Regions from separate parts of the Aneurinibacillus sp. UBA3580 genome, predicted to be linked through region 1. Evidence: riboswitches for the same ligand, from Rfam matches in the RefSeq annotation. Region 1 holds a riboswitch; each other region holds the start of a gene.
The links. A riboswitch is a leader RNA that binds a small molecule or an ion and turns the genes downstream of it on or off. The one in region 1 is predicted to bind S-adenosylmethionine.
Positions count from the first base shown of each region.

Region 2: linked by a shared signal. The riboswitch ahead of metX (homoserine O-acetyltransferase MetX) and the one ahead of B2899_RS12280 (YezD family protein) in region 1 are both predicted to bind S-adenosylmethionine.
Region 3: linked by a shared signal. The riboswitch ahead of B2899_RS16280 (MetQ/NlpA family ABC transporter substrate-binding protein) and the one ahead of B2899_RS12280 (YezD family protein) in region 1 are both predicted to bind S-adenosylmethionine.

Region 1 covers NZ_DFMZ01000081.1:21,685-24,963, reverse strand. The annotation lists gene B2899_RS12285 (MFS transporter) at 1-1,035, shown strand, start outside; SAM riboswitch class I at 1,583-1,703, shown strand; gene B2899_RS12280 (YezD family protein) at 1,752-1,955, shown strand; gene ssuE (NADPH-dependent FMN reductase) at 2,076-2,630, shown strand; gene B2899_RS12270 (hypothetical protein) at 2,760-3,086, shown strand.
Region 2 covers NZ_DFMZ01000118.1:4,064-7,342, reverse strand. The annotation lists gene B2899_RS16340 (succinate dehydrogenase cytochrome b558 subunit) at 1-183, opposite strand, end outside; gene metX (homoserine O-acetyltransferase MetX) at 497-1,603, opposite strand; SAM riboswitch class I at 1,719-1,832, opposite strand; gene B2899_RS16330 (biotin transporter BioY) at 1,972-2,547, shown strand; gene B2899_RS16325 (aspartate kinase) at 2,611-3,279, opposite strand, start outside.
Region 3 covers NZ_DFMZ01000117.1:3,554-6,832, forward strand. The annotation lists gene trmL (tRNA (uridine(34)/cytosine(34)/5-carboxymethylaminomethyluridine(34)-2'-O)-methyltransferase TrmL) at 73-537, shown strand; gene B2899_RS16275 (HAD family hydrolase) at 582-1,310, shown strand; SAM riboswitch class I at 1,394-1,507, shown strand; gene B2899_RS16280 (MetQ/NlpA family ABC transporter substrate-binding protein) at 1,658-2,506, shown strand; gene B2899_RS16285 (antibiotic biosynthesis monooxygenase family protein) at 3,017-3,279, shown strand, end outside.

The sequences.
Region 1 (3,279 bases):
GCAACGGTATTATGGGGAATCGTACAACTGTTTACGGGATTTGTTAACGGTAGTAAGATGCTTATTGCCTTACGCTTTCTACTTGGTGTGACAGAAGCACCTGTTTATCCGGCGGGAGGAAAATTACAGTCTATCTGGTTAACCTCTAAGGAAAGAGGTCGTGGTGCTACCCTTCTTGACAGTGGATCTCCACTGGGAACAGCAATAGGAGGACCGATTATTGTAGGATTTATGGCCTGGTTCGGTGGATGGCGCAGTGCCTTGATCGGAACAGGGATTCTCACTATTATAATTGGATTACTTACCTGGAGGGTTATTAGAGGAAATCCTTCCACGAATCCAAGAGTAAATGAAGCGGAACGTAAATACCTGGAAACTGAGCTTAATAAGGAATATAATAACGCTGAGATCTTGTCTACGGGAGCAGTCGGAATTAAGCAGTACGTAAGAAGTGGTAGTTTCTGGTTTATGTGCTTAGGTTGGTTTGCGTATTGCACCGTATATTATGGTTTGATGACATGGGGACCAATGTATTTAGCTAAGACACAACATTTAGATATAAAGAGTATAGGCACGTCTGTGTTTATTATCTTTGGTGCAGGATTTGTCGGAGAATTAATTGGCGGCTGGATTGCGGATTTTTGGAGACAGAAAGGAGGAAGTCATAATACGGTCATGCGTACGCTCCTGTCTATTTCTGGGGTGGTGACCGGCATTTCGATTTTCCTCCTAGGACACATAACTTCGGTGAACATGGCTATTACCTTACTTGCTATTGCACTGTTTTTCCTTCGTTGGACCGGATTATACCTGACTGTGCCTGCCGCTATCGCCCAACGTCAACACGTCGGTATGGTAGCAGGGTGTATGAGTTTCTTAGGGAATATTTCAGGTATTATTACACCCATTTGTATTGGTTTTATTGTATCTATCACAGATTCCTACTTTATTGCTCTTATGTTGTTTTCTGCTACTGGTCTAGTTTTGGCTGTAGCGTCTATGCTTATTAATTATGCTAAAAAGATAGGAACCTAAACCTGGTTTAAGCAGTATTAATATTTATTAGGGTAACGAGCCTTCTGAATAGCAAGAATCAGAAGGCCTTTTCTATAATATGGCCAGATTGCGACCGGAAAAATACAGGTGATAATGCTTAGCAAAGAAATGATAAAGAAGCAAGAAATCATACCGTATCTTTATGTGATCTATCGGGATGCTAAAAGCGCGAGAAATATGTGTTTAGCCGTTGTAAAAGGATATAGTTTTTGGGATGCATTTAGGTACGGAAAAAGATTGAAGTAGAGATTACAGATTACCACCGAACCAGCAGCATAGAGATTACAGGCAGCAGAGTGGGCTGGCACAAAACCGATCGATCTTCATTGCTTTCAAGAAACCGCGAATTTGTATTGAAGGAAACGGATTTGTTGACCTGAACATACCTAAAAAATTTTTTCTGAAAATTAAAGTGGAAATAGAAGTTTTCATATTTTTTAGGTAAAAGGGAAATAGATCTAAAATTCCTAGTTGACCGTTAGGATTAATTGTATTATGATGGTGCCAACAAGCAAAAAAGGTAGATGACTTATCAAGAGAGGCGGAGGGATTGGCCCGATGAAGCCCGGCAACCCCTGTGTTCTTTCGTTGGCGAAGAACACGGGAAGGTGCTACATCCAGCAGGAGAATTTCCTGAGAGATAAGGAATGTGCTGATATCGCCTCCTTATCTCACAGGGGTAAGGAGGTGTTTATGTGTCCGCAGAAAAAGAAGAACAAAACCAAATGATCGATTATATTTTGGATGCGCTGCAAGGATTACAGTATGGATCGATTCAAATCGCCATCCATGATTCAAAAATTACACAAATCGATCGTTTGGAAAAGCAACGCTTCCCGGTTCAGCGCTCGTCTTCTTCAACAACCAACGTATCAAGATTCTCGTCCAAAAGAAAGTAGCACACGAAACCACATCGACAGCCGATCGGTCAACCGAAGGCTCCTGCTCTATTTGCCTGCCGGTGCGCAAGGGAGTGGGAGCCTTTTTTAGTACATGATTTCATAATGGAGGAAAATAAAATGGCAGATATTATTAGCATTTCTGGAGGCATTTCTCCTAGCTCCCGTACTTCATCTGTAGTTCGGTATCTGAACACTCTGATCGGGCATCAGGGATTGCATACGGTTTCGTTTACCGTGCGTGATATTCCTGCAGAGGATTTAGTCTATGGCAGATTTGATAGTCCTGTTGTACACAACATCAGTACATTAATTGAAGAGGCGAGCGGCGTTATTATTGCAACCCCGGTATACAAAGCGGCGTATGCAGGAGGATTGAAAGCGCTGCTTGATTTATTGTCGCGTGATGCGCTGGCGAACAAAGTTGTACTTCCGCTGGCTGTAGGAGGTACATTAAGTCATCTATTAAGTATTGATTATGCACTGAAACCGGTGCTTTCGGCCCTGGGAGCCCGTTATATTCTGGGCGGCGTCTATTTGCTAGATTCAAGCATTGAAGTTGTCAGCGATGGAACCATTCGTGTAGATGAAGAAAACAATCAGCGACTCAAGCGTTCTTTGCATGAATTTATTACCGTTATCAAGCAAAACCAGGAGGTACCTGTGCGAACGTAAAAAAGCTGCTGAATGGAACATTGTTTTTGAAAGAACATCAGAAGAGGACGCGGTAGCCCAATAAACAAGAAGATGTGCTGTGTTTTTTCAGGTATTTGAGAAAGCAAGCGAACGAGGAGGGAGATAGAGATGATGGAAACATGGGTGAATGACCATTTGGATCTTTATATTTACGCTAAAAAAATTGGTGATATCGAATGGCAGAAACAAATTCTGGCTGCTTTGCATAACAAAGATCAACTGCTTCGTCAGGAGTTGCACCAAATGGTTAGCGAGGGATTGTGGAAGAAGTTTGATCAGATTAATGAAGATTTGGTGCTCGTTTATCGTCAGCTTTGCCACAGCAAAGAACCGCATCTATTTGAGGAATTAAAATGGAAAGTACTGCTTCTCAGAGCGGAGAGGCAAAGCATTATGGAACAAATTCGCCAGCTTCATCTTGTTCTTTCTTCGTAATATAGCACAAAAAAGGATGAAAACAGGTAAATGTTATCTTTTATTCTTACTTGACTTATTGGAGTAATGATATTTATAATGTAAAAAATTGATAGTATCTTAGATAGCCGATCAGTCAACTGAAGGCTCCTTTTTATTTAGCTTTTATTCAGCTATTTAATAAGGAGTCTTTTTTTATTTATATTGCAACGAG
Region 2 (3,279 bases), on a different contig from region 1:
GAGGATTTCGATGAGGGCCAGGAACGGAAGCCCTTCCATAATCTCAACGCGCTCAAGAAAAGCTTCTTCACCGCGCGTTGCATAATAGTTCGTTAGCAAGTGGACGAATAAGAATCCCCCGATGGGTACAACGCCTAGCAGGGAATGTAGTTTACGGTTAAAAAAATGCCGATGATTCATCATTGCATAAATTCCCCCTTTCACAAGGATCCGCTACAATTTTTCTAGTCTGACACTTTTTTCACAAAAACGTTTAACACACCCAATTTCTCTCCGACTTCTCTACAGTTCTCTCGAAACACCCCTACCACTTCATTTTTCTCTCTAAACTCCCCCTTTATCCGCTCTACTCTACATGCATGACATGAAGAAAAGCTTCCCAAGGAAGCCTTAAAAATAAATGAAGACTTTGTGACAAATTCATTTTACTCCGTCAAAGAGACAGCGTCAAGGAAAGCGACGGACAAATTGTCGAAATTCGCCGATACCAAAATGATTATCTTGATGCTGCCGATTGTTTAAAAATACCGGTATTATATTTTTCAATAAACTGTTCTACCAGTGGACCGATCTTTACGAACTCCACAAGGAACCCGTCATGACCGTAAATGGATTCAACAAAGTGATATTCCACTTCTTTGTGCGAGGCTTTCAGCATCTCCACTACTTCTTCCTGATGATCGGCAGGATACAGCAAGTCATTCGAAATAGCGATGGAAAGCACCCTGGCCTGAATCCGTTCCAGCGCCGCTTTAATACCTCCGCGTCCTCGCCCGATATCGTGCGAGTCCATTGCTTTCAATAAATACAGGTAACTGTTGGCATCAAACCGCTCGACCAGCTTTTGCCCTTGATAACGGAGGTAGCTCTCGATGTTGAATGTGGAATCAAACTGGGTTACATCCCGTTCGTCTTTCAAACGCCGGCCGAAACGATACTCAAACAAATCAGCCGTACGATACGTAATCATTCCTAACATACGGGCAATCGACAATCCGTTGACCGGTCCTTTCCCCGGGTAATAATGTCCTCTCTTCCACTCCGGATCGGACAGAATGGCCTGCCGTCCCACATCATTGTATGCAATGGCGATCGCAGACAGCCGGGCCGATGTAGCAATAGGCAGGACAAGATGCATCATCTCCGGGTACATAACCGCCCATTCGTAAGCCTGCATTCCGCCCATTGAGCCTCCAACAACGGCAAACAATTTATCTATCCCTAAACGCTTCACCATTAGATACTGCAGCTGTACCATATCCCGTATGGTGACTACCGGAAAATCCGCGCCATATGGCCTCCCGGTCTCCGGGTTAAGGGAAGCAGGACCTGTCGTACCGGAACATCCGCCTAATACGTTCGACGTCACCACAAAGTATTTATTCGTATCAATATAGCGTCCGGGACCGATAAGGCCTTCCCACCATCCCGGCTGTTCTTCATCTCCGACTGCGCATGCGTCACCGGTAAGCGCATGACAAACGAGGATCGCATTCGTCTTCTCCTCATTCAGCGTTCCGCTCGTCTCAAATGCCACTTCAACCTGTCTCAGCGTATCACCGCACTCCAGTTTTATTTCGTCTATCACCATCTTCTGTATCATGCGCTCGTCACTCCCTTCTGCTCTTTTTCTCTCCGCACCATACCGTAGCGGCGAACCAACTTATAAAAAATGCCTCTTCCTTATAAGGAAGAGGCGTTCATAGCTCATCGTCCTCCCCTTATCTTCCAGAACGTTTAAACCGTTCTGCTGGAATTGGCACCTCATCCGCACACATGCACGGGGTTGCCGGGCTTCATCGGGCCAGTCCCTCCGCCTCTCTTGATAAGAGCTATCTTATTGTATTCCGTCTTTCTGCGAGTTAGTTCAATACTACGTTTTTTACTGACTAATGTCAATATTGACAAAAAGAAAGTTCGTTTTGTAAACTCAGTATTATAATAGGTTAACATAAGACAAGGAGAAAGCTCATGCGAAACGAAAACATGAAAATGATGATTCTTTCGGCCTTATTCTGCGCACTAACAGCGGTTTTTGCTCAGATTTCTTTTTCATTTATTCCGCAGGTTCCTTTTACTCTCCAGAATTTTGCTATCGCGCTTACCGCTATCATTCTAGGAAGACGCTATGGAACAATCGCTGTTCTGCTCTATCTACTGCTCGGTGCTGTAGGCGCACCGGTGTTTGCCCAATTTTCCGGCGGGTTCGGCATCATTGTTGGCAAAACAGGCGGATACTTAATCGGATATGTTATAGCCGTGTTCGTCATGGGTACGTTGCTTAAAAACAAGGATATCACATTTTTCCGCGCGCTGCTTGCGAATGTAGTCGGATTGGCCATCATCTATGCATGCGGTGTCACTCAGTTAAAATTCGTACTGAGCCTACCGTGGAACCAGGCATTTGCTTTCGGTATGGGGCTGTTCGTACTGCCTGACCTGGTTAAGATTGCGGTCGCTTCCTATATCGGAGTGCTTGTCCGCCGACGTCTCGCTGCGGCAGGTCTTCTTCCGGCCTCCCTTCGCAAAAGCCACATCACCGCATAATGATCCGTTACGTCAAAAAAGAGCCCGGCCGTTCAAAAGACGGCGAGCTCTTTTTTATGTTTGTTATACTCCATATACCATGGCAGCTTCTTTGGCATCAAGTCCAAAGGACGTATGAAGGCTGCGTACCGCCGCTTCCATCTGAGCCAGCGGAATGACGCAAGAAACTTTAATCTCGGATGTAGACACCATCTTAATCTCCACGCCTGCCTCAGCCAGACAGGTAAACATCCGGGCTGCCACACCCGGATTCGTAATCATGCCGGCTCCGACAATCGAGACTTTGGCCAGGTCTTCCTCTGCCACCGCATACCCAAACTCAAGTTCTTCCCTATGCTTAAGCAAAACATCCAGCGTCCGTTTTACTTCCTCACCGCTTACAGAAAACGATACATTCGTTGTATTAGCTTCATAAGCACTTTGTACGATAACATCTACATTAATATGCTCTTCCGCCAGTGTGGCGAATAGTCTGGACATTGCATTCAATTTGGCCGGCATATCGGCTACCGTAATTTTCGCCACGCTTTTATCGTGAGCAATTCCGCTAACAACCAACCCTTGCTCCATATTCGATTCCTCCCCAATCATGGTTCCTTCTTCTGTGCCAAAGCTTGAGCGAACGGTTAAAGAGACACGATGCTGCTTTGCGCATTCCACCGCACGGGGATGGAGAACCCCGGCTCCAAGCGTCGCCAGCTCAAGCATTTCATCATAAGAGATATAGGGCAG
Region 3 (3,279 bases), on a different contig from region 1:
TAGTTTGAATGGCTGTTCATGTATGTTGATTGGCATTTTTGTGCTATGATAAAACATGAGGTGAACAAGTGAATGGCGTTGAATATCGTGCTGCATGAGCCGTTAATTCCGGCCAATACGGGCAATGTGGCCCGGACGTGTGCCGCAACCCGTACGAAGCTCCATTTGATTGAACCGCTCGGATTCTCGACAGATGACCGGTATTTAAAACGGGCAGGGCTTGATTACTGGCACGCGGTGGACATTACATATTACCAGTCTTTTGCTGACTTTGCGGCAAAGCATTCGGACGGTCGTTTTTTCTTTATCGAAACGAGCGGTAACAAATACCATTCCGAAGTAAAGTACAGGGATGGTGATTTTTTTGTTTTCGGTAAGGAAACGACGGGTATTCCCCAGGATATCCTCTCGCAGTATCCCGAGCAAATCATTCGAATTCCAATGGGAGACGCAACCCGATCGCTGAACCTGTCCAATACCGCTGCGATTGTACTGTATGAAGCGCTAAGGCAAATTGGATATCCCGGTATGAAATAGAAGATAAAGCAGGAGATAAGACGATGAAAGAAGGGGAGCTTTGTATGGCAAAGAAAGCAATATTTTTCGATTTGGACGGAACGCTGCTGATGCTGGATACGGAAGCGTTTCTGAACCGTTATATGAAGCGGCTGGGGGAATATACCGCCCACCTCGTCGATCCGGAGCTGCTGGTCAAGTCCGTATGGAATGCGACAAAGCAGATGATGAAAGACGCTGGAGCGGAACGTACAAACGAAGAAATTTTTCGGGAACATTTTCTTGCGGCGTGCGGTGTGGAACAGGGGGATATCTGGCCGTTATTCGATAAATTTTATTCGGAAGAATTTCCGCTGCTGAAAGAAGATATTGAACCGCATCCATACGCGCTGAAAGTAGTAGAAGAAGCGAAAAAACAGGGCTACAGGCTGGTTGTTGCTACGAATCCGGTATTTCCGGGGATAGCCATTCGGGAGCGTATGAAGTGGGCCGGTTTGCTAGAGAATGACTTTGAGCATGTTACTATTTTTGAGACGTCACACTATTGCAAGCCCAATCCGAAATACTTCCTGGAAATCTGTGAGCGTATCGGCATCAAACCGGAAAACGCAATTATGATCGGCAACGATATGCAGCAGGATATGGTGGCTGCAGAAGTTGGATTGAAAACATTTTTGGTCGAAGACTACAAAATTGATCGAGGTGTACCGCAGCACCATGTTGATGCGCATGGGACGCTGAAAGAGCTGCATGATCAGCTTGTCAATCGTACGGGAATTTTTTCTTGCGATTGACAATATATCTTTTATTAAAAAAATAATTGACAAGTATTTAAAAGATGCGTAATATAATTTTCAGTGCAACTAAATATGCATCTCGCTTATCGAGAGAGGTGGAGGGACTGGCCCGATGAAGCCCGGCAGCGGATTTTCCGTGTTACGGAGAATGCTGTGCCAATTCCAGCAGGATATTCTATCCTGACAGATAAGAGTGTGGTATAAATGTGAAATAAACCCTCTCTGGTCTGCCGGAGAGGGTTTTTTGTATTACGTATGCAGGGCCCGCATACGTGGTGCAAATAGCAACTTGATTAGACACACGAGTAAATAAAAAGATAATTGGTAGTGAAGAGGGGGAACAGATGATGAAAAAGTGGATCGTAGCAATGATTCTGCTGCTTACTGTTGGTGTACTTGCAGCATGCGGAGGCGGTGGCAATAACAGTGACCAAAAAGCTGACGGTAGTGATCAGAAGCAGGAAACAAAGAAAATTGTTGTAGGAGCAAGCGCCGTTCCACATGCGGAAATTCTTGAACATGTAAAAGATAAATTGAAAGAGCAGGGCGTAGAAATGGAAGTAAAAGTATTCGATGATTATGTGCTTCCGAATACTGCACTTGAAGAAAAGCAAATTGACGCGAACTACTTCCAAACGGTTCCGTATCTTGATGAGTTTAACAAAAAGCACAACACACACATTAAGGCATTAGACGGCATCCACTTAGAGCCGATGGGCCTGTATCCTGGTAAAGAAAAAGCGGCCGAGCCGAAGAACGGCGCAGTTATCGCTATTCCGGACGATGTGTCGAACGGTGCGCGCGCACTCAAACTGATCGAGTCCAAAGGTTGGATTAAGCTGACACCGGGCAAAGAGCTGAACAGCCTGTCCAAGCAGGATATCGTAGAAAATCCGCATAACATCCAAATTAAAGAAATGCAGGCATCTATGCTGCCGCGCGCGATTAACGAAGTCGACTACGCAGTTATAAACGGAAACTACGCGATGGAAGGTGGTCTGACATTCGACCAGGCGCTCGCGGTAGAGAAGAAAGATTCCGATGCGGCGAAGACATTCGCGAACATCGTAGCCGTTAAAGAAGGCGACGAAAACCGTGAAGAAATCAAAAAGCTGATTGAAGTACTGAAATCCGAAGATGTGAAGAAATTTATCGATGAGAAGTACAAAGGCGCGGTTATTCCTGTATTCTAATGATATGGAAGACAAAAAAGGCAAAGAGCCATTCGCTCTTTGCCTTTTTCTGTGAAAATCATGAGAAAAGAAGGAAAGGGAAGAGGAAATAAGATCCAGGGGGGAAAAAGGCGTTCGCCTTTTTCCCCATTGCAATCATCCTCTCGTTCTCTTCTCTCTTTCCCTTCGTACCCCAAAAGTCAGCGCCGCCCTTCCCACGATTTTCATGTCGGGGTTGCGGCTGAGATGCCATGGTGGTTTTTTGCTGATTTATAGACCCCAAGTCTTGTCTTCATTATATCCAGCCGTGAAAATTGCGCCAAGCACCAGGAATGTAACTCCTAAAATAATTGCCATTTTCTATGTCTCCTCTCCCAAGAGTACTTTTCACTTTATTATACCTCATATTTTAACTATTGGAACATATGGAAACACGGTAATCTTGACAAAGTTTGTACGCTTGCAATTGGAAAAGCACAGATGGATTTGCTATAGTGAAAGGGATTGATATTTTATGGAGGTGGGCTCACCATGTACGTTGTCATGAATGTACTGCATGTTCCGGCCGCGATGAAAGGCCGCATGGGAGAAATGTTTGCCAAAAGCGCGGAGCGTATGCGCAATGTTCCTGGCTGTCTGGAGTTCCAGTTTTTAAGCGCAAAAGAAGGGGACAAGCAAATCGTGTACACGAAATGGGATAGCGAAGAGTCGTTCAAAGCGTGGACCGAAAGCGAAAGCTTCCGTCAGGCACATGCACATTCCTCCGATAACAATCCGGCCACCGGCTCGCAGTT